Regions from separate parts of the Actinosynnema sp. NPDC059335 genome, predicted to be linked through region 2. Evidence: riboswitches for the same ligand, from Rfam matches in the RefSeq annotation. Region 2 holds a riboswitch; the other holds the start of a gene.
What was found. A riboswitch is a leader RNA that binds a small molecule or an ion and turns the genes downstream of it on or off. The one in region 2 is predicted to bind thiamine pyrophosphate.
Positions count from the first base shown of each region.

Region 1: another riboswitch for thiamine pyrophosphate. It lies ahead of ACFXGA_RS31745 (thiamine ABC transporter substrate binding subunit); the one in region 2 lies ahead of thiC (phosphomethylpyrimidine synthase ThiC).

Region 1 is NZ_JBHYXZ010000140.1:16,067-21,447, forward strand. It holds gene ACFXGA_RS31735 (mannosyltransferase) at 1-1,203, shown strand, start outside; gene ACFXGA_RS31740 (4a-hydroxytetrahydrobiopterin dehydratase) at 1,159-1,452, opposite strand; TPP riboswitch at 1,486-1,602, shown strand; gene ACFXGA_RS31745 (thiamine ABC transporter substrate binding subunit) at 1,590-2,624, shown strand; gene ACFXGA_RS31750 (ABC transporter permease) at 2,777-4,345, shown strand; gene ACFXGA_RS31755 (ABC transporter ATP-binding protein) at 4,345-5,367, shown strand.
Region 2 is NZ_JBHYXZ010000005.1:73,785-97,679, forward strand. It holds gene ACFXGA_RS02775 (CHAT domain-containing protein) at 1-1,238, shown strand, start outside; gene ACFXGA_RS02780 (phosphodiesterase) at 1,500-2,279, opposite strand; gene groL (chaperonin GroEL) at 2,843-4,465, opposite strand; gene ACFXGA_RS02790 (serine/threonine-protein kinase) at 4,682-5,935, opposite strand; gene ACFXGA_RS02795 (cold-shock protein) at 6,083-6,289, opposite strand; gene ACFXGA_RS02800 (AIM24 family protein) at 6,371-7,015, opposite strand; gene glp (gephyrin-like molybdotransferase Glp) at 7,070-8,284, shown strand; partial or broken gene ACFXGA_RS02810 (phosphatidylserine decarboxylase) at 8,459-9,166, shown strand; gene pssA (CDP-diacylglycerol--serine O-phosphatidyltransferase) at 9,357-10,328, shown strand; gene ACFXGA_RS02820 (AAA family ATPase) at 10,749-13,043, shown strand; gene ACFXGA_RS02825 (LytR C-terminal domain-containing protein) at 13,119-13,751, opposite strand; gene ACFXGA_RS02830 (DUF3263 domain-containing protein) at 13,748-14,044, opposite strand; gene ACFXGA_RS02835 (peptide deformylase) at 14,156-14,740, shown strand; gene ACFXGA_RS02840 (hypothetical protein) at 14,737-15,501, opposite strand; TPP riboswitch at 15,606-15,733, shown strand; gene thiC (phosphomethylpyrimidine synthase ThiC) at 15,724-17,373, shown strand; gene thiD (bifunctional hydroxymethylpyrimidine kinase/phosphomethylpyrimidine kinase) at 17,387-18,190, shown strand; gene ACFXGA_RS02855 (ATP-binding protein) at 18,452-20,560, shown strand; gene ACFXGA_RS02860 (VanZ family protein) at 20,595-21,140, shown strand; gene ACFXGA_RS02865 (DUF4241 domain-containing protein) at 21,142-21,831, shown strand; gene ACFXGA_RS02870 (hypothetical protein) at 21,836-22,234, opposite strand; gene ACFXGA_RS02875 (MarR family winged helix-turn-helix transcriptional regulator) at 22,571-23,002, opposite strand; gene ACFXGA_RS02880 (thiazole synthase) at 23,060-23,815, opposite strand; gene thiS (sulfur carrier protein ThiS) at 23,817-23,895, opposite strand, start outside.

The sequences.
Region 1 (5,381 bases), on a different contig from region 2:
ACGAAGATGACCATGGTGGACCTGATGGTCTACCGGAACGCCTCGCCGGAGCTGTTCACCGGGCAGCTGTACGAGTGGCGGCTCAAGGAGTTCTCCGACCAGTTCGCCCTGCCGTTCACCTACCCGCCGTTCTCCGCGCTCGTCTTCGTGCCGCTGTCCTGGGTGCCGTGGGGCGTGGCCCGCTGGTTCTGGCAGCTCGTCAGCCTCGCCTGCCTGTGGTTCGTCACCCGCAAGTCGCTCCAGCTCGTCGGCAGCGGCGACCCGCGTCGCGCGATGCTGTGGACCGGCCTGTTCATCTGGGTCGAGCCGGTCCGCACCACCCTGAACTACGGCCAGATCAACCTCGTCCTGGCCGCCCTGCTGCTCGGCACGCTGGTCTCCGCGCGCAACGCCGCGCGGGGCGCGGGCGTCGGGATCGCGGCCGGGTTGAAGCTCACGCCGGCGATCTCCGGGCTCTACTTCCTGGTGAACCGCCAGTACAAGGCGGCCGTGTGGTCGGTCGCGGCGTTCTTCGGCACGGTCGCGGTGGCGTACGCGGTGTCGCCGCGCCTGTCGAACGAGTACTGGTTCCACCTGCTGGGCGACGCCTCCCGCGTGGGCCCGGTCGGGTCCGCGATCAACCAGTCGCTGCGCGGCGCGCTGTCCCGCACCGTCGGCCACGACATCGGGACGGGGCCGGTCTTCGTCGGCGCGGTCGTGGTGGCGGCCGTGCTCACGGGGTTCGCGCTGCACGCGGCGGTGAAGGCGCGGGACGCGTTGGCGATGATCGTGTCGGTGCAGCTCCTCGGGCTGCTCGTCTCGCCGATCTCGTGGAGCCACCACTGGGTGTGGGCGGTGCCCGCGCTGATGTGGCTGCTGTACTCGGCCCGGCACCGGCTGGCCGTCGTGACGGCGGTCGCCTGGCTGCTGGCGATCGGCAGCTACCTGATCTCGTTCCTGCTCAACGCGCAGCCGTCGATCTGGATCATCCCGCGGCCCTGGCACCAGTCGGCGCTCGGCTGGGTCTACCCGGCGGTGGGCGTGCTCACGCTGGTCACGATCGCGGTCGTGCTGCGGGGCCGGCGGGCGGCGACGTCCCGACAGGTCGGCGGGTCACGACAGGTCGGCGGGTCACGACAGGTCGGCGGGTCACGACAGGACGGCGGGTCGCGGAGCGGGTCACCGGACGGCGTCGAGCACCCCGTCGATCTCCTCCGCGAGTGACACGTCCAGGGCGGTGATCCCGCCGCTGGAGTGCGTGCTGCAGCGGAACGTCAGCGTGCGCCACCGGATGTCGATGTCCGGGTGGTGGTTGTCGTTCTCGGCGATCTCCGCCACGCGGTTCACCACCTGCAACGCCTGCGCGAAGCTCTCCAGCTCCACCGTGCGCACCAGCGCGGCGTCCTGCGCCCGCCACGACGGCAGCGAGGTCAGCGCGGCGGTCACCTGGTCGTCGGTCAGCAGCTCGGCCATGGCCCCGATCGTGCCACCGCGCGGGGTAAGCTGTCCGTTCGCCACGGGAGTCCGGTGCTGCGCCGGGCTGAGAGGAAGGCGCGCGAGCCTTCGACCGTCCACACCTGATCCGGGTCATGCCGGTGTAGGGAGAGATGATGTTCCGACGAGTGCTGCCCGCCGTGACCGCGTTCGCGCTGCTCACGGGCTGTTCGGTGACCACGTCCGACGCGCCGCCCGCGGGGGAGCGGGTGGTCACGCTGGTGACGCACGACTCGTTCGCGCTGTCGCCGGAGCTGCTGGAGCGGTTCAAGGCCGACACCGGCATCACGATCAAGCCGCTGGCCAGTGGCGACGCGGGCGAGGTGACGAACAAGCTGGTCCTGACCAAGGACGCCCCGATCGGCGACGTCGCCTTCGGCGTGGACTCGACGTTCGCCTCCCGCGCGTTGAAGGAGGACGTGTTCGCCGAGTACGCGAGCCCGGAGGCGCAGCACGGCGCGCAGCGCTACCGGCTCGACCCGCCGAACCGGCTGCACGCGGTGGACGTCGGCGACGTGTGCCTGAACATCGACGTCGCGGCGTTCGCGGGCCTCGGCGAGCCTCAGCGGTACGAGGACCTGACCGACCCGAAGTACAAGGACATGCTCGTGGTCGAGGACCCGGCCACGTCCTCGCCCGGCCTCGCGTTCCTGCTCGGCACGATCGCCGAGTTCGGCGAGGACGGGTGGCAGGACTACTGGGGCCGGCTCAAGGCCAACGGCGTGAAGGTCGTCAGCGGCTGGGAGGAGGCGTACACGCAGGACTTCTCCGGCTCCAGCGGCAAGGGGCCGAGGCCGGTCGTCGTGTCCTACGCCTCGTCGCCGTCGGCGGAGATCGGCGACGACGGCACGCCGCGGACCAAGGCACTGCTGGACACCTGCTACCGGCAGGTCGAGTACGCGGGCGTGCTGAACGGCGCGAAGAACCCCGAGGACGCGAAGAAGGTCGTGGACTTCCTGCTCGGCGAGCAGGTGCAGGCGGACGTGCCGGGCCAGATGTACGTGTACCCGTCGCGCGAGGGTGTCGCGTTGCCCGAGGCGTGGACGAAGGCCGCGCCGCTGCCCGCCGAGGCGCGGTCGCTGCCGGCGGGCGAGGTCGACGCCAACCGGGAGCGGTGGGTGCGGCAGTGGCGCGCGTTGGTCCAGGGCTGAGGTCCGGTCCCGGTTCCGGTTCGCGCGGGGGTTCGGGGTCCGGGTCGTCCGGCGGTCGGGGGTTCGGGTCGGGTTCGCGCGGTGGTCGGGGGTTCGGGGCGTCCGGTGGCGCGGGGTCCGGGTGGCGTGGCGGCCGGCGGCCGGGGCCCGGGGTGGTCTGGGTGCTCGCGGCGTTGCTGCCGGTGGTGTTCCTGGGCGTGTTCTTCGCCTGGCCGGTGGCGGCGATCGTCTCGCTCGGGTTGGGCGAGGGCGGGCCGCTGCCGGTCCTGGCGCGGGCCGACACCTGGGACCTGGTCGGGTTCACCCTCGGCCAGGCCGCGGCGGCGACGGCGTTGGCGCTGGTCGCGGGCATGCCGGTGGCGTTCCTGCTGGCCCGTTGCCGGGTGCGCGGCGCGGGGGTGGTGCGGGCCGCGGTGATGGTGCCGTTCGTGCTGCCGACGGTGGTGGTGGGGCTCGCGTTCCGGGCGTTGTGGCCGGACGGGGGTGTGCTGCCGATCGTGCTGGCGAACGCGTTCTTCAACGTCGCGGTGGTCGCCCGCACGGTCGGCGGGCTGTGGGCGCGGGTGGACCGGCGCGCGGAGGACGCGGCGCGGGCGTTGGGCGCGTCCCGCGTGCGGGCGTTCACGTCGGTGGTGCTGCCGTCGTTGGCGCCGGCGATCGGGTCGGCGGCGTCGGTGGTGTTCCTGTTCTGCGCCACCAGCTTCGGGGTGGTGCTGGTGCTCGGCGGGGCGCGGCACCGCACCCTGGAGACGGAGATCTACCTGCGGACGGTGGAGCTGTTCGACCTGTCCGGCGCGGCGGCGTTGTCGCTGCTGCAGTTCGCGGCGGTGATCGCGGTGCTGGTGGTCGGCGGCCTGGCGCGCCGGCGGCGGGAGCGGGGGCTGCCGCTGCGGGTGGAGCCGCCCCGTCGCCCGGTGGGCGGCGAGTGGGGTGTGGTCGCGGCGGCGTGGCTGGTGGTGGCCGCGTTGTCGACGCCGGTGGTGGGGCTGGTGGTGCGGTCCCTGGCGACGCACGACGGGTGGAGCTTCGCGGGCTACGCCGCGCTGGCGGGCACCGGCGAGCGCGGCACGCTGGCGGTGTCGGGGCTGGACGCGGCGCTGAACTCGGTGCGCGTGGCGACCGACGCCACGGTGGTGGCGCTGCTGGTCGGGGTGACGTCGGCGGTCGTGCTGGTGGGGTTGCGGCGGCACGGGTCGTGGTTCGCGGAGGCCCTGGACACGGCGCTCATGCTGCCGCTGGGCGTGTCGGCGGTGACGCTCGGCTTCGGCTACCTGATCACGATGAACGCCCTGCCTGGTGATTTCCGCACGTCACCGCTGCTGGTGCCGCTGGCGCAGGCGCTGGTGGTGACGCCGTTGATCGTGCGGATCGTGCTGCCGGTGCTGCGGGCCGTGGACGAACGGCTGCGGCAGGCGGCGGCGACGCTGGGCGCGAGCCCGTGGCGGGTGTGGCGCGAGGTGGACTTCCCGCTGGCGTCGCGGTCGCTGCTCGCGGCGGCCGGGTTCGGGTTCGTGGTGGCGCTGGGCGAGTTCGGGGCGACGAGCTTCCTGGCCCGGCCGGACGCGCCGACGCTGCCCGTGGTGATCGCGCGGCTGATGTCGCGGCCGGGGGAGTTGAACAGCCAGATGGCGTACGCGGCGTGCGCGTTGCTGATGGTGGTGACCACGGCGGCCGTGCTGGTGATCGAGCGGTTGCGGGTGCCGAGCGGTGGGGAGTTCTGATGTCGTTGCGGGTGGACGGGCTCAGCGTGGCGTACGGTCCCGTGCTCGCGGTGTCCGATGTGGACCTGACCGTGGTGGACGGTGAGGTGGTGGCGCTGCTGGGGCCGTCCGGGTGCGGGAAGTCGACGCTGCTGCGCGCGGTGGCGGGGCTGGAGCCGGTCGCGGGCGGCGCGGTGTCGTGGGACGGCGCGGACCTGGCCGGGACGCCCGTGCACCGGCGGGGTTTCGGGCTGGTGTTCCAGGACGGGCAGCTGTTCCCGCACCGGGACGTGGCGGGGAACGTGGCGTTCGGGCTGCGGATGCGGGGGGTGGAGCGGGAGGCCCGGGGCAAGCGGGTGGCCGAGCTGCTGGAGCTGGTCGGGTTGGGCGGGTACGGGGCGCGGCGGGTGACCGAGTTGTCCGGTGGCGAGCAGCAGCGGGTGGCGTTGGCGCGGGCGCTCGCGCCGAGGCCGCGGTTGTTGTTGCTGGACGAGCCGCTGTCGGCGTTGGACCGGGCGTTGCGGGAGCAGTTGGCGGTGGACCTGGCGCGGCTGCTGCGGGAGGCGGGGGCGACGGCGCTGGTGGTGACGCACGACCACGACGAGGCGTTCACGCTCGCGGACCGGGTGGCGGTGATGCGGGCCGGGCGGATCGTGCAGGTCGGGGAGCCGTCGTCGGTGTGGCAGCGGCCGGTGGACGTGGAGACGGCGCGGTTCCTCGGGTGCGGGAGGGTGCTCGGGGCGGAGGCGGCGGAGGAGTTGGTCGGGGTTCGGGGGCGGGTGGGGTTGCGGGCGACGGCGTTGCGGGTGGATCCGTCAGGGGGGATCGAGGCGGAGGTGGTGGAGCGGGTTCATCGGCGGGATCACGTGCGGTTGGTGGTGAGGTTGAGGGGGCCGGTGGGTGACCGGTCGGGGGATCGGTTGGAGGGGGAGTTCGAGGCGGTGGCGGCCGTGGTGGAGCCGCCTGCGGTGGGGGAGCTGGTCAGGTTGGTGGTGGATCCCGATGGGGTGGCGGTGATCGGGGATCAGGGTGGGAAAGCGTGAAAGATCAAAAGCGT
Region 2 (23,895 bases):
GCGAACTGGCCGTCGGGCTGGTGCTGGAGCACGACGGCGACGCCGAGGCGACCTTCGACTGGCTGGAGCGGACGCGGGCGCAGGTCTACCGGTACGAGCCGCTGCCGGCCATCGACGACCCGGTGCTGGCGCGGCGGGTGGCGCAGTCGCGGTCGTTGTCGCGCGCCGTGCAACAGGCCCGGTTGGACGGCCGGCCGGTCGCCGAGCTGGAGGATCGGCTGGACGAGCTGCACCGCGAGGTGGCGCGACTGGGGTGGCACACGAGCGTGTGGGGCCGACCACGCCCCGTGGCCGGTGTGGCCGCCATCCGTGCCGCATTGGGTGACCGTGCCCTGGTGAGCTTCGTGACCCACCGCGACGTGCTGTCGGCCGTGGTCCTGGTGGCGGGCGGGGCGACGCTCGTACGGCTGGGTCGGGCCGCGGAGCTGTTCGAGGACGTCCGGCAACTGCACGCCGACGTGGACGTGCTCGCCCCCGACCACCTCCCGCCGGCGCTGGCGGGGGCCGTCGCGGCATCCGCCGCGCTGCGCGCCGAGCGGCTGGACGAAGCCCTGATGGGGCCGCTGGCCGGGCTGGTCGGCCGGCGCGAGCTGGTCGTCGTGCCGACCGGTGAGCTGTACGCGGTGCCGTGGCACGCGCTGCCGTCGCTGCGCGGCCGGCCGGTCGTCGTCGCGCCCTCGGCGACCGCGTGGCTGACCTCGGTGTCCACGCCGACGTCCGCGACCCGGGTCGTGCTGGTCGGCGGGCCGGGGCTGCCGGAGGTCGTCGGCGAGGTGAGCGACCTGCGCGCCACCTACCCCGATGCAGTGACACCCGAAGCAGTGAATGACGTCCTGGCGAGCCTGGACGGCGCGCGGCTCGCGCACCTGGCCGCGCACGGCGAGCACGTCACCGACAACGCCCTGTTCTCCCGGTTGGAACTCGTCGACGGTCCCCTGTTCGCCCACGAAACCGCCCGCCTCCGCACCGCGCCCGAGCAGGTCGTGCTGGCCGCGTGCTCGCTGGCGCTGAGCCACATCCGGCCCGGCGACGAGGCGCTGGGCTTCGCCGGCGCGCTGCTGGCGAGCGGGTCGCGCACCGTGGTGGCCGCGGTCAACAAGGTGGGCGACCGGGCCGCCGCGCACACCATGGCAACGTTCCACGCGGCCGTCGCCACCGGCAAACCACTACCCCACGCCCTGGCCGAAGCAACCGCCACCGACCCCCTCCGCCGCCCGTTCGTGTGCTTCGGCGGCTAACCCCACCCCATGCCCTTCCCCCGACCTGCCGCCCACCCCACCCGACCACCGCTCACCCCGCACTCACCCCATCTCCCGCCCGTCCCCGACCAGTCACCCACCCACGCGGTCCGCCGTTCCCCAGGGCTCGCTCGTCACGGGGTCTGCTCGTCACGGGGGCCGCGCGTCACGGGTCTGCTCGCCACGGGGCCGCGCGTCGCGGGTCCGCTCGCCACGGGGCCTGCTCGCCACGGGCGTCGGGCGTCACGGGCCTGCCAGGGCTCAAAACCCGCCGAGCAACGCCCCCGCGTGGCTCACCGCCACGGTGTGCGTGGCGAACCCCGACTCGGTCCCGACGTGCAGCAGGAAACCGGTGGGCTCGGCGAGGTACCCGGTCTGCCGGTCGGCGCGCAGCGTGAGCGACGTCTGCCGGTACGTGCTGGGCGAGACCGACACCTCCGTGCCCGCGAACGGCACGCTGATCGCCCGGTGCACGTGCCCGGCCAGGATCCGGGCCACGTTGCCGTGCCGGGCGAGCACGGCACCCAGCGCCGGCCCGTCCTCCAGCCGCATGCCGTCGAGGAGCGGGATCCCGACCGCCACGGGCGGGTGGTGCAGGCAGACGAACGCCGGCACCTCGGGCCGCTCCCCCAGCACGCCGTCGAGCCAGGCCAACTGCTCGTCACCGAGCCACCCGGCCGGCCCGTCCGGCCGCCACGAGTCCAGCGCGATCACCGTGAAGCCGGGGTGGGCGACCGCGTACCGCGCCGACGTCCCACCGCCGAGCAACGCCGTGCCGCCGAACACCTCCACCAACGCCCGCGGGTCGTCGTGGTTGCCGGTGGTCAGGTGCAGCGGCAGGGGGAAGTCGCCGATCAGGTCGCGCAGCTGCTCGTAGTCGGCGACCTGCCCGTGGTCCGCCAGGTCGCCCGTGATCACCACGCAGTCGGGCCGCGGGTCCAGCGCAAGCACGCGGCCCAGCGCCAGGCGCAGCGAAGCGGCCGGTTCGGCGGCCAGGGCATCGGTCCGCAGGTGCGGGTCGCTCAGGTGCGCGATGAGCACGTGGTCAACTCCAGTCCGGGGGGTCGGGCCTGCGGCATGCCCTGTCGGGCCGGCGGGTCGGCGGGTGGGAGGCGGCGGGTGTCGGGACGGCGGGGCGGCGAGTGTGGGATGGGCGTGGAGTGGGTGGCTGGGTAGCGGTCGACGGGTGGCGGGGCGGGTGGGCGGCTAGGTGGCGGGTGGTGGGAGGCGGGGATCGGGGGTGGATGGGCAGGCCGGGTGGTTCGGGGTTCGGTCTCGTTTTAACCGAGGTGCGGTAACGGTGTTTCCGTACACTTTCCGGCCGATCTCACCCGATCGTGTATCCGAGGCCGTGAGGGGCAGTGCGGGGAGGGCTACGGACCACCATTCCACCCCCGGCACGGCGAAGGGGGCCGGGGGGGGGGCGGGGGGGGCGCGCCCCCCGGGGAGGTACCGCGGCGGGGGCGGGGGGGGCGGCGCGGGGGGGGCGGCTTCCGACCCAACACCCCCCCCCGGGCCGGCCCCGGGCCCGGGTCGCCGGGGGCCAACCGGGCCCCTTCGAGACTTCGGCCGATCGGGACCGGGTCGGGTGACCCGAGGTCCGATCAGAAGTCCATGCCGCCGGCGTCCGGGACGGCCGGGGCGGCGCTGGCCTTCTCCGGCTTGTCGGCCACCACGGCCTCCGTGGTGAGGAACAGGGCGGCGATCGACGCGGCGTTCTGCAGCGCCGAGCGGGTGACCTTCGTCGGGTCCGGCACGCCGGCCGCCAGCAGGTCCTCGTACGCGCCGGTCGCGGCGTTGAGGCCGTGGCCCACGGGCAGGCCCTTGACCTTCTCCACCACGACGCCGCCCTCGAGGCCGGCGTTCACGGCGATCTGCTTCAACGGGGCCTCGACGGCGACCTTGACGATGTTCGCGCCGGTCGCCTCGTCGCCCTCCAGGTTCAGGCCCTGGAACGCGATCTCGGCGGCCTGGAGCAGCGCGACGCCACCACCGGCGACGATGCCCTCCTCGACGGCGGCCTTGGCGTTGCGCACCGCGTCCTCGATGCGGTGCTTGCGCTCCTTCAGCTCCACCTCGGTGGCGGCGCCGGCCTTGATCACCGCGACACCGCCGGCGAGCTTCGCCAGGCGCTCCTGCAGCTTCTCGCGGTCGTAGTCGGAGTCCGACTTCTCGATCTCGGCGCGGATCTGGTTGACGCGGCCCTGGATCTGCTCCGGGTCGCCCGCGCCCTCGACGACGGTGGTCTCGTCCTTGGTCACGACGACCTTGCGGGCCTTGCCCAGCAGCGACAGGTCGGCGTTCTCCAGCTTGAGGCCGACGTCCTCGGTGATGACCTGGCCGCCGGTGAGGATGGCGATGTCCTGGAGGATCGCCTTGCGGCGGTCGCCGAAGCCGGGCGCCTTGACGGCGACGGACTTGAACGTGCCGCGGATCTTGTTGACGACCAGGGTGGCCAGGGCCTCGCCCTCGACGTCCTCGGAGATGATCAGCAGCGGCTTGCCGCCCTGCATGACCTTCTCCAGCAGCGGGAGCAGGTCCTTGACCGACGAGATCTTCGAGCCGTAGAGCAGGATGTACGGGTCCTCGAGGACCGCTTCCTGGCGCTCGGGGTCGGTCACGAAGTAACCGGAGATGTAGCCCTTGTCGAAGCGCATGCCCTCGGTGAGCTCCAGCTCGAGCCCGAGCGCGTTGCTCTCCTCGACGGTGATGACGCCTTCCTTGCCGACCTTGTCCATGGCCTCGGCGATCAGCTCGCCGATGGTCGAGTCGCCCGCGGAGATGGACGCCGTGGCGGCGATCTGCTCCTTGGTCTCGACCTCCTTGGCGGTCTTCAGCAGCTGCTCGGTCACGGCCTCGACGGCCTTCTCGATGCCGCGCTTCAGGCCGAGCGGGTTGGCGCCCGCGGCCACGTTGCGCAGGCCCTCGCGGACCAGGGCCTGGGCCAGCACGGTGGCGGTCGTGGTGCCGTCACCCGCGACGTCGTCGGTCTTCTTCGCCACTTCCTTGACGAGCTCGGCCCCGATCTTCTCCCACGGGTCCTCGAGCTCGATCTCCTTGGCGATGGAGACGCCGTCGTTGGTGATGGTCGGCGCGCCCCACTTCTTCTCGAGCACGACGTTGCGGCCCTTGGGGCCGAGCGTCACCTTGACGGCGTCGGCGAGAGTGTTCATGCCACGCTCGAGACCGCGGCGGGCATCCTCGTCGAACGCGATCATCTTGGCCATTGCGGTGTGTTCCTCCGCCTGATTACGAATGGGGCCACTGCGGACGCGCGCCCGCAGCGGAACACGGTGCTTCGGCCAGGCTCGGTGCCCGCGACGGACGACCAGCCCCCTGGTGGGGACGGGCCTCACCGTCCCAGCCTGCGTGTTGGCACTCAGGTGGTCCGAGTGCCAACACCGTGTTTAGCACTCGACGGAGGAGAGTGCAAGAAGAGCAGGTCAGCGGGAGGTGCGCACGGGCACGCTGGTGGGCAGCGGTTTGTCGCTCGACGTGCCCCCGACCTCGATGGACTGGGTCGTGCCCTCGCTGCCGCCCTGGCGCGGAGGTTCATCCTTCGGCGTGAGGATCACCACGAGGATGACGATCAGCACGATCGCGACCGCGCCCGCGAGCACGGGCGCGAACCACGCGGGCCGGGACTTGGCGGTGCTCGTGAACGCGCTCGCGCCGACCTGCGCGGGCGGGCGCAGCCGGACCGGCTCCTGGAGGAACCCGGGCGGCTGCTGCTGCGGCGGCTGGTGCTGCTGCGGGTAGGGCGGCCGGTACTGCGCGCCCTGCGGCGGCACGGGCACGCCGCCGGTCTGCGGGCCGATCGGCACCGCGCCGGAGTCGGTGCGGCGCGGCGGCGGGGAGCCCTGGGGCGCGCCGGACAGGGCGGCCCGCGCGGCGGCGATCAGCTCGACGCACGAGCCGTACCGCTGGGCCGGGTCCTTGGCGGTGCCCTTGCGCAGCACGTCGTCGATGGCGGGCGGGAGCGCGACCATCGCGGTCAGCGAGGGGATCTCCGCGCCGAGGTGGCCCTGGATGACGTCCTGCACGCTGCCCTGGAACGGCGGCCGGCCGGACAGGCAGGCGAACACCATGCACGCCAGCGCGTACTGGTCGGTGCGGCCGTCGAGGGGTTCGCCGCGCAGGTGCTCGGGCGCGGCGTAGGTCGGCGAGCCGAGGAAGTCGCCGGTGCGGGTGCGGTGGCCGGTGGCGCCGCGCCGGGTGAGGCCGAAGTCGGCGAGGTAGACGTGCTCGCCCGCGGCTTCCTTGGTGGTGACGAGCACGTTGGCGGGTTTCACGTCGAGGTGGACGAGGCCCTTGCCGTGCAGCATGTCGAGCGCTTCGGCGACCTGGCCGAGCAGCGCGAGGGTGCGCGCGGGCGAGAGGGGGCCGTCCTTGATGTGGCTGGCGAGGTCCTGGCCGTCGACCAGCCGCATGGCGATGTAGAGCAGCCCGTCGACCTCGTCGAAGTCGTAGAGCGGCACGATGTTGGCGTGGTCGATCGCCGAGGTGTTGCGGGCCTCGTCGACGAACCGCTCGCGGAACTCGGCGTCCGCGGTGAGGTGCTCGCCGATGACCTTCAGGGCGACCTTGCGACCGAGCCTGACGTCCGTGGCCTTGTAGGTCACGCTCATGCCACCGCGGCCGAGCACCCCGTCGATCCGGTAGTGCCCCAGCCGTCGCCCGCTCAGGTCCTCCGACACGCGACGGAGCCTAACGTCCGCGCACCGGGCTTTGCGCGGGGTTCCCGGCAAACGGACCAGCGGGAGCGCCGAGCGGACGGGGAGCCCGCCGCGCGCGCCGGCCTGGGGGAGGCGGCCCGACCCGCCGCGGGGCGGGTCGGGCGGGAATCACGGCGCCTTCCGCACGTCCGACGCCTGGCTGCGGCCGTCGCGCCCCGCCTGGATCTCGAATTCCACGCGGTCGCCCTCGGCCAGCGTCCGGAAGCCTTCCATCTGGATCGCCGAGTAGTGCACGAACACATCCGGCCCGCCGTCCGCGGCGATGAATCCGTAGCCCTTCTCCGAGTTGAACCACTTGACCGTGCCGACAGCCAAGACGTCCTCCCTTTGAGAAATACCCTGAGCAAACCGCCACGCTAGAGGCAGGAGGGGGTTCGCCGATACCTCCTTATGGAGTCATGAGCGGACGCTGAATCCGTTGTCGCGCAACCAACTGACGAGTCCGCGCGGGCTGCGGGTCCGGGTGAGCACGAGTCCGGGTCCGGCGAAGTCGAGGACCAGCCCTTCGCCATTCCGCACGGATTGGGGCGCGTCGGGCGAAACGGCGCGCAGCCGGCACTGGACGGTGTCGGCGAACGCGACCACGTGGCCGCCGGCGACGGTGACCAGTTCGCCGGGGTCGAGGGTGACCACGTCGAGGGTGCCGTAGCAGCTCAGCACGACGGGGCCCGCGCCGAAGGCGTAGGTGAGGAACCCGTGGTCGCCGCCGTGCAGGGCGCGCACGGGCGGCGCGGTCGGGTCGAGGCGGGCGGTGGCGGCGCAGGCGAGCCAGCTGTCGCGGGCGACGCACCAGCCGGTGGCGCCCTCCAGTTCGAGGACGTGCAGGTCGCCGGGCAGGGCGGGGGCGACGTCCACCCAGCCGCCCTCGGGGCCCGCAGTGCACAGCGCGGCGTTGACGCCGGGCGCCTTGGTGCGCCCGTCGACGGTGACGCCGTAGCTGGTGGCGAGCACGGACGAGCGCTCGACCGCGACCGGCTCACCGGGCGCCAGGACGAGTCGGGCCACCCCGAAGGTCGGGGTGTGGCGGGTCCGGACCTGCAACGTGCCCCCTGTCGTGATCAGCCGGTTGGAGCAGTCTGCCACGGGCGCGGCAGGATGGGACGCGTGTCGAACGCGCTGACCCGAGTCGCTGATCACAAAGCCCGCGTGGCGGGGCTGGTCGGGGTGATGCCCGTGGTGCGGTCGCCGCTCGCGGACTGCCTGGGCCTGGTGCTGGCCGAGGACCTGGTGGCGACGGTGCCGTTGCCGCCGTTCGACAACTCGGCGATGGACGGTTACGCGGTGCGCGCGGCCGACGTGGCGGCGGCTCCGGTGGAGTTGCCGGTGGTGGAGGACATCCCGGCGGGGCGGGCGGCGTCGGGTCCGCTGGCGGCGGGGACGGCGCACCGGATCATGACGGGCGCGCCGGTGCCGGCGGGCGCGGACGCCGTGGTGCAGGTGGAGTGGACCGACGGCGGCACGTCGGTGGTGCGGGTGGACCGGCCGGTGGCGGTCGGCGCGAACGTGCGGCGGCGGGCGGACGACGTGGCCGTGGGCGCGACCGTGCTGCGGGCGGGCGCGGTGCTGGGTCCGGCGCAGTTGGGGTTGGCGGCGGCGTTGGGGTTCGGGTCGCTGCCGGTGCGGCGGCGTCCGAGGGTGCTGGTGCTGTCGACGGGGTCGGAGCTGGTGGGCCCGGGCGAGGAGTTGGCGCCGGGGCGGATCTACGAGTCGAACGGCGTGATGCTGGCCGCGGCGGTGCGGGAGGCGGGCGGCGAGGCGGAGCTGCTGCGGTTCGTGCCGGACGACGTGGAGCGGTTCCACGAGGCGATCGCGCCGCGGTTGGCGTCGGTGGACCTGCTGCTCACGTCGGGCGGGGTGAGCGCGGGGGCGTACGAGGTGGTGAAGGACGCGTTCACCGGGCGCGGGGTGGAGTTCACGAAGGTCGCGATGCAGCCGGGCGGGCCGCAGGGCGCGGGGCGCTACCGGGGGGTGGCGGTGGCGACGCTGCCGGGGAACCCGGTGAGCGCGCAGGTGTCGTTCGAGGTGTTCGTCCGGCCGGCGTTGCGGGCGGCGATGGGGTTCGCGGAGGTGGAGCGGCCGGCGGCGGTGGCGCGGTTGAGCGCGCCGGTGACGTCGCCGGCGGGGCGGACGCAGTTCCGGCGCGGCGCGTACGACCCGGAGTCGGGGCGCGTGGTGACGCCGGTCGGCGGGCCGGGGTCGCACCTGCTGTCGGCGTTGGCGGTGAGCAACTGCCTGATCGAGGTGCCGGAGGACGTGACGGAGCTGGCGGCGGGCGACGAGGTCGTGGTCCGCCTCCTGCACGGAGAGTGACGTCGGGCTGACCGTCGGCGTTGATCAACCGTGTGACCCGGCTTACACTCGGGGTGATCGGAGCGCCGGTCGGTCCGTGCGTTCGTCGGGGGACGCACGGGCGGGCCGGACGCGGGCCGGCGGAGCCGCGTAGCGTGTGGCGGGCCGGAAGCACTGCCCTGACACGGAAGAGCCATGACCGTCGATCGCGACAAGCACAGTGGTGCCGTCTCCCACTTCCTCCAGCTCGCCCGGGGGATCGTCCCCCCGATGCACCCCGCGGGCCGCCCGTTCGTGGCAGGCGCCGCCGTGGCGACACTGCTGCTGCGCCGCTACTCCAAGCGCGCCGGCGTCGTGGGCGCGCTGCTGACCGGGTGGGTCGCGTGGTTCTTCCGCGAACCCCGGCGCACCACGCCCACCCGGCCCGGCGTCGCGGTGGCGCCGGCCGACGGCACGGTGTCGCACGTGGTCGAGGCCGCGCCGCCCGCCGAGCTGGGGCTCGGGTCCGCGCCGATGACCCGGATCAGCGTGTTCCTGTCGGTGTTCGACGTGCACGTGCAGCGCGTGCCGGTGGCCGGTCTGGTGCGGCAGGTGTCGTACCGGCCGGGCAAGTTCCTGTCCGCCGACCTGGACAAGGCAAGCGAGGACAACGAGCGCAACACGGTGTGGTTGAGCACGCCGGCCGGGCACGACGTGGTGGTCGTGCAGATCGCGGGCCTGGTGGCGCGGCGGATCGTGTGCGAGGTCGCCGAGGGCGACAAGGTGGCGGTCGGGCAGACGTACGGGCTGATCCGGTTCGGGTCGCGGGTGGACCTGTACGTGCCGACCGGCAGCCGGGTGCTGGTGGAGGCGGGGCAGCGGACGATCGGCGGCGAGACCGTGCTGGCCGAGCTGCCGTCGGCCGGGTTCCCCGCGCCGGAGGGTTCGGTGGCCGGGTCGCTGCCGGCCGAGGGTTCGACGGGTTCCGGTTCGACGGGTTCCGGTTCGACGGGTTCCGGTTCGGCGGGTTCCGGTTCGGCGGGTTCCGGTTCGGCGGGTTCCGGTTCGGCGGCCGGTGGTTCGGCGGCCCATTCTCCCGCGGAGGGCTGAGCGGATGGCTCCCAGCGGGCCGGGGATCAGGCTGCTGCCGAACGCCATCACGGTCCTCGCGATGTGCGCGGGGTTGTCGGCCGTGCACTTCGCGATCACCGGGATGTACGGGGCGGCGATCGGCTCGATCGCCGCGGCGGCCGTGTTCGACGGGCTGGACGGGCGGATCGCCCGGCTGCTCGACGCGACCAGCAAGATGGGCGCGGAGCTGGACTCGTTGGCCGACGCGATCTCGTTCGGCGTCGCGCCCGCGTTGGTGATCTACGTGTGGAAGTTCGACTCCAGCCGTGAGGGCTGGGTCGTGGCGTTGATCTTCGCGGTGTGCATGGTGCTGCGGTTGGCGCGGTTCAACACGCTGCTGGAGGTCGAGCAGCCGGCGTTCACGAAGGAGTTCTTCGTCGGCGTGCCCGCGCCGGCCGGCGGGTTGTTGCTGCTGCTGCCGCTGATCCTGGACGAGCAGCTCGGCCGGTCCGGGTGGTGGTCCAGCCAGCCGGTCGTCGCCGTGTGGACGGTCGGGATCGCGTTGCTGCTGGTCAGCCGCATCCCGACGTTGTCGGTGAAGACCATCAAGGTGGCGCCGCGCTTCGTCGCGCCGTTGCTGGTGATGGTCGGCCTGCTGGCCGCGGCCGTGATCACGTTCCCGCTGGTGGCGCTGATCGCGGCGATGCTCGTGTACCTCGGGCACCTGCCGTACTCGGTGCGCCGGTACCGGTGGCTGGCGAAGCACCCGGAGGCGTGGTCGGTGCCGGCGGCGGACCGGCGGGCGATCAAGCGTGCGCACGGCGTGGCGGCACGGCGGTTGGGCCTGCGGCAGCCGCTCGGGGGTCGCGTCGCGGGTGCCGCGATGCGTGCCGTGCGGCGGCCGCGGCGGACGGTCGATCCGACGCAGGTGGCGGCGGAGACGAACGGGCAGGCGCGGCCGGGGAAGCGGCGGGGGTGGCGGCAGATCGGCTTGCGGAGGCATGATCGGCCGTAGGCCGGTATGGTGGGGTTGAGCTGCGGTTTTGGTGGTCGACGGCGTTCACGATCGGGTGAATCTCGACGCGGCCATCTTCCAAAACGCCGTTATTGACGGCCTCGAACGTCGGTTGAAACAACGAGGCCGGCAACCCCAACCGTCGCCTCGCCGGGCCGCCGCCGGGTCCCCGACCCCCGCTCCGGGGTCGACCCGCTAAGCCGCTCGCCACGTGCCGGTGAGTCGGGTGCGGCCCCGTCGGACGCATCCGCGAGGAACGCCGCCGGGCCGGGTGAGTCGGTGAGGTGAGCGCGAGCCGGTGCGTCCGTGCGAGTGGGTAGAGCCTGGCCCGGCGAGGTGGGGCTGGCGGAGTCCGGCTCGCGGCGTCGGGGGTGGGTGGACCGTCCCGCCTCGGCCGTCGGCCCCAACTACGCTCACCCCGTGATCACGCTGACCGCCCGCCTGTCCCCGTCGGCCCTGGACACCCGTCGCGGGGTGGTTCGGCTGCACCCCGAGGTGCTGGACGCGCTCGGGCTGCGGGCCTGGGACGCGGTGCGGCTCACCGGGGCCAGGGCGAGTGCCGCCCTCGCCGCCGCGACGGCCGGTGACGGGCCGCCCGGTGTCGTGCTGGTGGACGACGTGACGCTGTCGAACCTCGGCGTGGTGGAAGGCGCGGAGGTGGTGGTGGCTCCCGTGGACGTCGCGGCGGCGCGTTCGGTGACCGTGGCGGGGTCGCGGTTGGCCAGCACGTCGCTCACGCCGGAGACGTTGCGGATGGCGTTGACCGGGAAGGTGTTGACGGTCGGTGACGCGGTGTCCCTGCTGCCGCAGGACCTCGCGCCGCCGCCCGGTGCGGACGTGAGCGCCACGCGGCGGAAGTTGGCGAACGCCATCGGGATGACGTGGACCAACGAGCTGTTGACGATCACCGCGACGGAGCCGGCCGGGGTGCCGGTGGCGGTGCAGCCGTCGACGGTGGTCGGGTGGCGGGACGGGGCGCGCACCGGTGACGTGCCGGCGGTGTCGGGAGGCGCGGCGGGGGCGGGTCGCGGGTCGGGGGACGGCGGGGTGGGCGTCGGGGCGGGCGGGGCTGTGGGGCAGGCGTTGACGCAGGTGGGGGTGTCGTCGGGGGTTGGGGGTGCGGCGGCGGAGGTGGTTGAGGCGGCCGTGCCGGCGGTGCCGGTGGCGGACCTGGTCGGGCAGCAGGAGGCGGCGAAGCGGCTCGCCGAGTGGTTCGACCTGACGTTCAGCCACCCGGATTTGTTGGCGCGGTTGGGGGCGACGCCGCGCCTGGCGGCGCAGGTGAGCGGGCCCGAGGGGGTCGGCAAGGCGACGTTCGTGCGGGCCGTGGCGCAGGCGGCGGGGGCGACGGTGGTCGAGGTGGCGGCGCCGAGCATCGCCGTGTTGGAGGCGAACGCGGCGGCGCAGCGGGTGGTGGACGCGGTGGCGCGGGCGCAGGGGCAGGCGCCGGCGGTGTTGTTGGTGACCGACGTGGAGGCGTTGTTGCCGGCCGCGTCGCCGCCGCCGGTGGCGACGGTCGTGCTGGACGCGTTGCGCCGCCGGCCCGAGGGGGTGGCGCTGGTGGTCACGAGCGCGCACCCGGAGGCGGTGGACCCGCGGTTGCGGGTGCCGGAGCTCGTGGACCGGGAGTTGGTGTTGCCGTTGCCGGACGGCGCGGCGCGCACCGAGTTGCTGAGGGTGTTGTTGCGGGACGTGCCGGTGGAGTCCGATGTGGACCTCGGCGTGGTGGCGGACCGGACGCCGGGGTTCGTGGCGGCGGACCTGGTGGCGTTGCGGCGGGAGGCGGCGTTGCGGGCGGCGTTGCGGCAGCGGGACGCGGACGAGCCGCGGGTGGCGCAGGCGGACCTGGTGGGGGCGTTGGAGATCGTCCGTCCGATTTCGATGTCCACTTCGGACACGTTGCGGACGGGTGGGTTGACGTTGGCCGATGTCGGTGACATGGCCGAGGTGAAGCAGGCGTTGACGGAGTCGGCGTTGTGGCCGTTGCAGTACCCGGATTCGTTCGCGCGCCTCGGGGTGGCGCCGCCGCGCGGTCTGCTGCTGTACGGTCCGCCGGGGTGCGGCAAGACGTTCCTGGTGCGGGCGTTGGCGGGCACGGGGCGGTTGAACGTGCTGTCGGTGAAGGGCGCGGAGCTGATGGACAAGTTCGTCGGCGAGTCGGAGCGGGCGGTGCGGGAGTTGTTCCGGCGGGCGGCCGAGGCGGCGCCGGCGTTGGTGTTCCTGGACGAGGTGGACGCGTTGGCGCCGCGGCGCGGGCAGTCGTCGGATTCCGGGGTGTCGGACCGGGTGGTGGCGGCGTTGTTGACGGAGTTGGACGGGGTCGAGCCGTTGCGGGACGTGGTCGTGCTGGGGGCGACGAACCGGCCGGAGTTGGTGGATCCGGCGTTGTTGCGGCCGGGTCGGTTGGAGCGGTTGGTGTACGTTCCGCCGCCGGACGCGGAGGCGCGGGCGGAGATCCTGCGGGCGTCGGCGCGGAACACGCCGTTGGGGTCGGACGTGGACCTGGGTGCGTTGGCGGCCGAGTTGGACGGGTATTCGGCGGCGGACTGCGCGGCGTTGATCCGGGAGGCGGCGTTGACGGCGATGCGGGAGTCGTTGTCGGCGTCGGAGGTGACGGGCGCGCACCTGGCGTCGGCGCGGGAGCGGGTGCGGCCGTCGTTGGACCCGGCGCAGCTGGCGTCCCTGGCCGCTTACGCGGAGTCGCGGGAGCGGTGAGGCGTCGGGGCGGCGGTGGCCGGGCTGGGCGACGGCACGCCGGTCGGGGGCGGGAGGCCGGGTCGGGACGCCGGGTCAGGATGCCTTCTTGGCGGTCGGGCCCCGGTAGTCGTTGGTGACGATCACGATGATGCCGGGGTGCGCGGCCTGGATGCCGTCGAACCGGGGTTCCACGCGGGCGCCGAGGACGGTGGCGAGTTCGCGGGCGGAGGGTTCCTCGTCGGTGCCGGGGCGGAAGTAGACGGTGGTGGTGGGGATGGTGCCCTGGGAGTAGTTGCCCCTCTCGGCGACCTGCCACCCGGCTTGTTCGACGTCGGCCTGGGCGCGGGCGGCCAGGCCCTGGGTGGTGCTGTTGTTGTAGACGCGCACCGGCGGCTTGGGGACGGTGTCGACGGGCGGCGGGGGGACGTTCGCGGTGGTGCCGCCGGGGGCGGCGGTCGTGGTGGGGGCGGTCGTGGCCGGTGTGGTGTCCGACGGCGGGGTGGTCGGCGCGGGGGTGGTCTCCGAGGGGGCGGTCGGTGAGCCGTCCGGGGTGTCGGAGGTGGCCGAGGGCGGGGTGGTCTGGGCGGCGGGCGGGGTGTCGTCGGGGCCGCCGGTGACGAGGCTGACCAGGCCGATGACCAGGGCGATGACGGCCACGCCGAGCAGGGCGTAGCCCGCGGCGCGGGCCGGGTGGGCGGGGCCCGCCGGCTGTTCGGGGTTCGTCATCGGCGCTCGACGCCCAGCCTCTTGGCCGCGCGGGCGCGTTGCCTGCCGGAGCGGGACCGGCGCAGTCTCTTGATCAACATCGGATCGGCGGCCAACGCCTCTTCTTTCTCGATCAACGCGTTGAGCAGCTGGTAGTAGCGCGTCGCGGACATGTCGAACAGCTCCTTGACGGCCTGTTCCTTCGCACCCGCGTACTTCCACCACTGGCGTTCGAAGGCCAGGATCTCGCGTTCCCGGTCGTTCAAACCGTCGTCCGGCCCCTCCGCCGGCGCCAGTGCCTCTGCGGCGTCCATCTGGCTCCTCAGCCGTGTCCCGTGCGTGGGTGCCATTACATCACGTGATCTTGGTGTGGGTGGGCTCATCGGTCGGCGCGTCCGCCGTGGCGCGCCGTTAGGCTGCACGCCATGGCAGTTCACCCGATCCGGATCGCCGGAGATCCCGTCCTGCACCGCCCGACCCGTCCGGTCGAGGTGTTCGACGAGTCGTTGCGCACGTTGATCGAGGACATGCACGAGACGATGGCGGCGGCGCGGGGTGTGGGGCTCGCGGCGAACCAGATCGGGATCGACCTGCGGTTGTTCGTCTACGACTGCCCGGACGACGAGGGTGTGCGCCATCGCGGTGTGGTGGTGAACCCGACGTTGGAGACGTCGGAGGTGCCGTTGGGGATGCCGGACCCGGACGACGACTTCGAGGGGTGCCTGTCGGCGCCGGGCGAGTCGTACCCGACGGGGCGGGCGCCGTGGGCGAAGGTGACCGGGTTCGACGGGGACGGCAAGCCCGTGGAGGTGGAGGGCACCGGGTTCTTCGCGCGGTGCCTGCAGCACGAGACCGATCACCTGGACGGGGTCATCTACCTGGACCGGCTGGTGGGGCGGCACAAGCGGGCGGCGAAGAGGATGCTGCGCGCGAACGGGTGGGGTGTGCCGGGGTTGTCGTGGGACCCGGCGACGTCGGAGGACCCGTTCGCGGACGACGACGAGGACTAGGGCGACGACGAGGACCAGGGCGGGCCCGGCCTCGTCCCGCCCGCGGGCGCGCGGTGGGACGGGTCGCGCCGGTCGTGGGCGCGGTGCGGCGCGGGGTGGTCGGCGCGGGGCGGTCGTTCGGGGCGTCGCCAGGGCAGCTCGGGGTAGGACGCGAGTTCGCGGTGGGTGGGGCAGCGGGCCAGGTCGGTGTAGGCGCCGGCGAGCACGGCGGCCCGGATGCGGCGCATCTGGCCGGCCGTCGGCAGCTCTCCGACCAGCAGGAACGGCAGGAGGAGCCGCCAGGCGGCGACGGTGGCGGGGCGGCCGCGGTGGGGGGCGCGCAGGGCGGCCCGGGCGACGCGGAGGGCGTGTTCGGCGGCGGTGATCGCGGTCGGGTAGCCGGCGTGGTCCCACGACCAGCGGAGGGCGTCGGCCATGGCGCAGCGGACGCAGTCGGCGGGGCCGGTGGCGAGTTCCTCGCCGCACTGGGAGCAGGTGACGAGGGTCATCGCCCAGTCGGTGCAGGTCCAGGGGTGGCGGCCGACCTCGTCGGCGAGGACCAGCTCGGCGAGTTCGCGCTCGCCGGCGCCGCCTTCGGCGAGTTGTTCGGCGGCGAGCAGCTCCTGCCAGTCGAGCAGCCAGTACTGGTCGACCAGCTCGGCGCAGAAGCGGCAGGCGGGGTAGCCGCGGCCCGCCAGGTCGCCGCAGGACGGGCAGGGCGAGACGGCGGCGGGGCGGGCCACGCGCCGGGCGCCGGGCGGGAACGGCCGGTGATCAGCCACGCGGTGAAAGGTACGCGCAACCGGTGGTCTTCGGCATCCGCACCTTGGCATCGGCACCTGGCCGTGGCTATGGTCGGGCCGACTGCTCGAACGCAGTGCGAAAACTCAACACACGCGGGAGCTCGCGCCACAGCGGGCTGAGAGGGCGGCTGGGGTGTGAGGGCCCCGGCGCCGCCGACCGCCTGAACCTGACCGGGTAATGCCGGCGTAGGGAGGAATGTCGTGACGGCTCTTGACGACCGTTCGGTCAAGCCCAGTGTCACCACGGGACCGATCTCGGGTTCGCGCAAGGTCTACCGCGAGGTGGGCGACGGCGTGCGGGTCCCGTTCCGCAGGGTGGAGCTGACCAACGGCGAGCACGTCGACCTGTACGACACTTCCGGTCCGTATACCGACGAGAGCGCGACCATCGACGTCCACAGTGGACTTCCGAGGGTGCGTGCGGAGTGGATCGCGCGGCGGGAGCCGGTCGACGGGGCGGTGACCCAGCTGGCGTACGCGAAGGCGGGGGTCATCACGCCGGAGATGCGGTTCGTGGCGGCGCGCGAGAACCTGAGCCCGGAGTTCGTCCGGGACGAGGTGGCGATCGGTCGGGCGGTCATCCCGCTCAACCGGAACCACCCGGAGGCCGAGCCGATGATCATCGGGAAGAAGTTCCTGGTGAAGGTCAACGCGAACATCGGGAACTCGGCGGTGACCTCCTCGATCGAGGAGGAGGTGGAGAAGATGGTGTGGGCGTCGCGGTGGGGCGCCGACACGATCATGGATTTGTCGACGGGGAAGCGGATCCACGAGACCCGCGAGTGGATCATGCGGAACTCGCCGGTGCCGGTCGGGACGGTGCCGATCTACCAGGCGTTGGAGAAGGTGGACGGCGACCCGGCGAAGCTGTCGTGGGAGGTGTACCGGGACACCGTCGTCGAGCAGGCCGAGCAGGGCGTGGACTACATGACGGTGCACGCGGGGGTGCTGCTGCGGTACGTGCCGCTGACGGCCAGGCGGGTGACGGGCATCGTGTCGCGGGGCGGGTCGATCATGGCCGCGTGGTGCCTGGCGCACCACAAGGAGAGCTTCCTGTACACGCACTTCGAGGAGCTGTGCGACATCCTGCGGGCGTACGACGTCACGTTCTCGCTGGGTGACGGGCTGCGGCCGGGTTCGATCGCGGACGCGAACGACGAGGCGCAGTTCGCGGAGCTGCGGACGTTGGGCGAGCTGACGCACGTCGCGCGGGCGAAGGACGTGCAGGTGATGATCGAGGGGCCGGGTCACGTGCCGATGCACAAGATCGCGGAGAACGTGCGGCTGGAGGAGGAGTGGTGCGGGGAGGCTCCGTTCTACACCCTCGGGCCGCTGGCCACGGACATCGCGCCCGCGTACGACCACATCACCTCGGCGATCGGGGCGGCGCAGATCGGGTGGCTGGGCACGGCGATGCTGTGCTACGTCACCCCGAAGGAGCACCTGGGGCTGCCCAACCGGGACGACGTGAAGACGGGCGTGATCACGTACAAGATCGCGGCGCACTCGGCGGACCTGGCCAAGGGGCACCCGGGGGCGCAGGAGCGGGACGACGCGTTGTCGAAGGCCCGGTTCGAGTTCCGGTGGGAGGACCAGTTCAACCTGTCGCTGGACCCGGACACGGCGCGGTCGTTCCACGACGAGACGCTGCCCGCGGCGCCGGCGAAGACGGCGCACTTCTGCTCGATGTGCGGGCCGAAGTTCTGCTCGATGAAGATCACCCAGGACGTGCGGCGGTTCGCGGAGGAGCGCGGGCTGTCGACGGTGGAGGCGATCGAGGCGGGCATGGCGGAGAAGTCGCACGAGTTCACCGACCGGGGCGCCAAGGTGTACCTGCCGGTGGTGGACTGATGGGGGTGCGCTGATGGCGGTCGCGCCGCCGAAGGTGCTGACCATCGCCGGGTCGGACTCGGGCGGTGGCGCGGGCCTGCAGGCGGACCTGAGGACGTTGTTCGCGTGCGGGGTGCACGGGATGACGGCGGTGACGGCGGTGACCGTGCAGAACTCGCTGGGCGTCACCGGGTACACGGAGATCCCGCCGGACGTGGTGGCCGCGCAGATCGAGGCGGTGGCGACGGACATCGGGGTGGACGCGGCGAAGACCGGGATGCTGGCGTCGGCGGCGATCATCGAGGCGGTCGCGGCGGCGGTGGACCGGGTCGACGTCGGGCCGTTCGTGGTGGACCCGGTGGCCGCGTCGATGCACGGGCACCAGCTGCTGGCCGACGACGCGCTGGACGCGGTGCGGTCGCTGCTGTTCCCGCGGGCGACGCTGGTGACGCCGAACCTGGACGAGGTGCGGCTGCTGACCGGCATCGACGTGCGCAGCCGCGCCGACCAGCGCAAGGCGGCCGAGGCGCTGCACGCGATGGGCCCGCGGTGGGTGCTGGTCAAGGGCGGGCACCTGTGGGACGACCCGGAGTGCCTGGACGTGCTGTTCGACGGCGAGCGGTTCGTCGAGCTGCTCGGGCCGCGCTACGACGTGAAGGACACCCACGGCAGCGGGGACACGCTGGCGTCGGCGATCGCGTCGCAGCTCGCGCGGGGCGCGGACGTGCCGACGGCGGTGCGGTTCGGCAAGGACTTCGTGGTCCGGTCGGTGGCCGCCGCGTACCCGTTGGGCGGCGGGGTGGGCCCGGTGTCGCCGCTGTGGCGGCTGGAGGGGTGACGCCGGCGGGGCGGGGTGGTCGTCGCCGCCCCGCCCCGTCGCCGCCCCGCCCCGTCGCCGTTCGCGGCCCGGCGGCGGAGGGGGACCGCGTCGCCGTCGCCGGTTGTCGATCGTCGAAGGGTTCGGTGAGCACGTCCGATTCGTCACCCTGTGGTCGGGAATCCGAACACGGGTGGTCGAGGGGGCGGTCCAGTGGAGGTCGACGAACCGGTGGCCGGTGTGGGCCGCGGAGCCGGTCCGATCCGGGTGGCACCGCCCGGTGTGCGCAACACGGTGACGGGCCGGTTGGGCGGCGTGGTGCAGGCCGGTGTGGTGCACGGCGGTGTGCACCTGCACGCCGCGCCGGTACGGCCCGCGGCCGCGACGCCGCGGCAACTGCCGGCCGTGCCCGCGGCGTTCGTCGGTCGGGCGGCGGAGCTGGCCGCGTTGGACGACGCCGCGGGCACCGTGTCGGCGATCGCGGGCGTGGGCGGCATCGGCAAGACGTGCCTGGCGCTGGTGTGGGCGCACCGCAACCTCGACCGGTTCCCGGACGGTCAGCTGTTCGTCGACCTGAACGGGTTCAGCCCGGCGGGGCGGCCGACCGGGCCGGTGGACGCGGTGCGCGGGTTCCTCGGCGCCCTGGGCGTGGACCCCGGCGCGCTCCCGCCCGACCTGGACGCCCTGGCGGCGCTGTACCGGGGTCTGGTCGCGGGCAGGCGGATGCTGGTCGTGCTGGACAACGCGGCCACCGCCGAACAGGTCGTGCCGCTGCTGCCGGGCAGCCCGACGTGCACGGTGCTGGTCACGGGCCGGACCGTGCTGTCGTCGCTGATCGACCGGTGCGGCGCGCGGCACGTGCCGCTGGGTGTGCCGGGCCGGGAGGAGGCCCGTGACCTGTTGACCCGACGTTTGGGCGTGCCGCGGGTCGCGCCCGCCCCGGAGGCGACCGACGACCTGGTCGGGCTGTGCGGTCGCCACCCGCTGGCGCTGGCGATCATGGCCCGGCACGCCGCGGCGCGGCCGGCGGTTCCGCTGGCCGAGTTGGCGGTCGAGCTGCGGGAGCTGGGCCTGGAGATGCTCGACCACCACACCGACCCCGCCGCCAGCCTGCCCGCCGTGCTGTCCTGGTCCCTGCGGCACCTCACCGACCGCCAACGGGAGGCGTTCGCGCTGCTGGGGCTGGCTCCGGGGCCGGACGTGGACCTGCCCGCGGCCGCGTCCCTGACGGGCCTGCCCGCGCGGGAGGCGCGCGCGGTGCTGGGCGCGTTGGCGGAGGCGTCGCTGCTCGACCGGCAGGCGCACGGCCGCTACCGGATGCACGACCTGGTCCGCGCCTACGCCGCGACCACCGCCTGCGCCGACGTCCCCGAACCGGTGCGGCGGGCGGCGCTGGACCGGGTGGTGGACCACTACCGGCACACCGCCCACGCCGCCGACCACCTGCTGTACCCGTACCGGGAGCCGATCCGGGTCGACCCGCCCGCGCCCGGCTGCCAGGTCCGGTCGCTGCCGGACCGCGCCTCCGCGCTGGCCTGGCTGGACGCGCACCACCCGCACCTGCTGGCCGCCCAGCTGCTCTCCGCCGCCCGCCACCGCCACCAGGCCGTCTGGCACCTGGCGTGGGCGCTGCACACGTTCCACTGGCGCCGCGGGCACCGCGTCGACGAGTTGGCCGTGTACCGGGCCGCCGTCCACGCCGCCGACCACCTGCGCGACCCGGCCGCCCGCGCCCTCGCGCACCGGCGCCTCGGACGCGCCCACGCCGCCCTCGGGCGGCACGAGTCGGGTCTCGCGCACCTGCGCCACGCCCTGGCGCTGGCCGAGCACCACCACGACCTCGTCCAGCAGGCCGCGACCCACCACTACCTCGCGTGGGTGTGGGAGCTGCGCGGGGACGACCGGAGGGCCTTGGAGCACGCGTCCCGGGCGTTCGACCTCGACCGGGTCGCGGCCCACCCGGTGTGGCAGGCCCGCGCGCTCAACCAGATGGGCTGGTACCGCGCCCGGCTGGGCGACCACGCCGGCGGGCGCGTCCAGTGCGGGCAGGCCCTCGAGGTGTTCCGACGCCACCACGACCCCGACGGCGAGGCCGCCACCCACGACAGCCTCGGTTACATCGCCCACCGGACCGGGGACCACCACCGGGCCGTCCACCACTACCGGCGGGCCCTCGCGCTGTTCCGCGCCCTCGGCGACCCCGTCGAAGCCGCCGAAACCCTCAACCGCCTCGGCCACCCCCTCGCGGCCCTCGGGCAGCACCACCGGGCCCGCGCGGTCTGGCGGTACGCCGTGGAGCTGTACCGCCGCCTGGGCCGCGCGTCGGAGGCCGAACTCGTCCTGCGGCAGCTCCGCGGGCTCGACGCGTGTCGGGCGCCGGCGACGCGCTGAGCCACCCGCGAGGGGCTCGCGCGTCTTGTAGGGCATGAGCGCTTGGGGACGGGACGCGTACGTGGCCGAGCTGGTGCTGGGCCAACCCGAGGCGGTCGCGGCGTTGTTCGGCGGCTCGGTGCTGCTGGGCGCGGTCGGGCTGGTGGTGGCGCGGTGGCGGGGGTGGCCGGTGGCGCCGTCGGTGCTGGCCGGGTGCGGGTTGGCGCTCGCGCTGGCGGTGACCCTGGCGCGGCCGGGCGGGTCGCTGTCGATCGTCACGACCGACCCGGTCGGGGTGTGCGTGGCGAACGAGTTCTCGCTGGTCGGGTCGCTGGCGCGGCTGAACCTGGTGATGCTCGTGCCGTTCGCGTTCTTCGCCGCGCTGGCCACCCGGCGGCCGTTCACGGTGCTCGCGGTCGCGGCGGCGTTCAGCGGCGCGGTGGAGTTCGTGCAGGCCGTGACGGGGATCGGGGTGTGCGAGGCGCAGGACTTCCTCAACAACACGGTGGGCGCGTTGCTGGCGGTGCTGGTGGCGTGGCCGTTCACGGTCGCCGCGGGCGGTCCCGCGCGACGGCGGCTGACTGTCGGTGGTCGCCTGTAGGGTGCACCGCACGATCTCCGACGCGACCGCCGAAGCCGCCGCCGACCGCCCGCTGCCCGCCGTGCCCCGGCACGCCGACCTGGTGTTCCGGGCCGGGGTGAGGTGGGAGCTGCCCCGGCCGGGGGCCGTGGTCACCGAGGTGCGCGAGGCGGGCGCGGTGCGGCTGGGCAGCGGGCGGCTGGTCGTCGCCGACCCGGGGCACCTCGACTCCGAAGCCGAGCCGTTCACCGTCGGCGTCGAGCCCGGCGAGTACCCCGTGGAGGTGGCGCCGGCGCGGTTCGCGGACGACCCGGAGCACCTGCGGGTGGCGGCGGCGCGCCTGGTCGTCACGCGCGAGCCCGCGGTGTCGTGGGAGTTGGCGGTGGTGGCCGGGCAGGACGTGGCGGACCTGGGCGAGGACGAGTTCTACGGGTTCGGCGTGGACACCGGCACGGCGTGCTTCGTGGACGCCGACGCGGCCGCCGCGCTGGGCGCGTGGCTGGACGACAACCACGACACCGCCTACGACGGCGTGTTCGAGGCCCACGCGGCGCCGATGCGGGACCCGTCCACCGGACACGGGCTGGTCGCGTTCACCAGCGGGTGGGGTGACGGGTCGTACCCGACGTGGATCGGCCGCGCCGCGGACGGCGGGGTGACGTGCTTCGTGGTCGACACGTTCGTGCTGCACGGCGCCACGCCGCGGCCGTGACGGTTCACAGCCGCCGCAGGTAGCCCTCGTACGGGGCGCGCAGGTCGACCGTCTCGGGGTCCAGCAGCCACAGGGTGAGCGCGCCCTCGGGGAACGCGAGCAGTTCGGTCGCCCGGTCGGGGCCCAGGCGCTCGGCGAACGCGTGCCGCAGGGCGCGGTTGCGGGCCACGAACCGGGCGCGGACCTCGCCGTCGCCCGCGAGGTGCTCGGCCTGGAGGACGACGTGCGGCGTGGCCAGGCCGCGGTGCGCCATCGTGTGCTCGGCGTCGGACAGCAGCGCGGCCTTGAGCCCGTCGACGCCCCGGTCGGCGTGCTCGGACACGCGTGCGGCGGAACGGGCGTCGAACTCGTCCAGGACGGCTTTGAGCAGGGCGGCGACCCGGAGCTGTTCTTCGGCAGGCACCGCTGGGAGCCGGCCGGGGACGCCCCCGGCGTGACGCGGCCCCCTGTTCTTCATTCTGCCACCGGGAACCGACAATTCCGCCGCCCCGACGGCGCTCACCTCGTCGAACCCGGCGGCGCCACCCGGACAGGGACGCCCGATCCGCCGGGCGCAGTCGATGACCGTCGTGCCCGACGTCCCCCTCGAACACCGCGCGAGAGCCGCGGGTTCCACGGCCCGATCCGGGTGAGCGGGACGCAGATCGTGCACCCCCGTGCCGGACGGGGAACGGGGGCTGCGGCGGTCCTCCGCCCGCGACCCCGGCGGCCGGGTGGTCGTCGTGCTCGCGCGCCGCCGTCAGGCGGTCTCGCCGACCAGTTCCTCCAACGCCGGCAGGGCGTTCACCAGCGCGTCGCGGTGCTCCGGGGCCAGCTGCTCGATCCGCCTCTGCAACTCCCGCACCCGCGCCGACCGCACGCCCGACACCATCGTCACGCCCTCCGGCGTCGGCGTCGCCAGCCAGGCCCGCCCGTCCTGCGGGTCCGGCTCCCGCCGCACGTACCGCGCCTCCACCAGGGCCGCCACGATCCGCGACAGGGTGGGCGGCGCGACGCCCTCCTTCGCGGCCAGGTCGCCCAGCCGCATGGGGCCGCACCGCGCCAACGTGGCCAATGCCGACACCGCGCCCGGTCCGAGACCGGGCGAGCCGGTGCGCCGCAGCAACCGGGATAGCCTGCCGATCGCGAGGTACAGCCGGGCGGTGGCGTCCTCGACCTGGTCGGCCGTCACGGCACTCCTCCTCGGGCAGACGGACAGGATGAGCGTCCATCATGCCGTGCCGGGCAATCACCCCACCGCGGGACTCGACGCGTGCGCCCAGAACCGCTTCGGGATCCGCCCCGCCAACCGGGCCAGCCGACCGGCCTCCACGCCCGCCCGCATGGCCGCCGCCATCCGCTCGGGGTCCTGCGCCCGGGTCACGGCGGTCGCCAGCAGCACGGCCGAGCAGCCCAGCTCCATCGCCAGCGCCGCGTCCGACGCCGTGCCGACCCCCGCGTCCAGCACCACCGGCACGGACGCCCGCGCCACGATCAGCTCGATGTTGTGCGGGTTGCGGATGCCGAGCCCCGTCCCGATCGGCGAGCCCAGCGGCATCACGGCGGCGCACCCCACCTGCTCCAGCCGCAGCGCGAGCACCGGGTCGTCGGAGGTGTAGGGCAGCACCACGAACCCGTCGTCGACCAGCCTCTCGGCCGCGTCCAGCAGCTCCACCGGGTCGGGCAGCAGGGTCCGGTCGTCGGCCACGACCTCCAGCTTCACCCAGTTCGTCTCCAACGCCTCCCGCGCCAGCCGCGCGGTGAGCACGGCCTCGGCGGCGGTGCGGCAGCCGGCCGTGTTGGGCAGCGCCGCGATCCCCAGCCGGGCCAGCAGGTCCAGCACTCCCCCGCCGGACGCGTCCAGGCGGCGCATCGCGACCGTCGTCAGCTCCGTCCCGGACGCCACCAGGGCGCGTTCCAGCACCGACAGGTTCGCCGCGCCGCCGGTGCCCATGACGAGCCGCGACCCGAACTCGCGCCCGGCGATCACCAAGGGGTCGTCCACGTCAGCCTCCCTGCACGGCGGTCAGCACCTCGACCGCGGCCCCGTCGCGCACCGCCGTCGTCGCCCACGCCGCGCGCGGC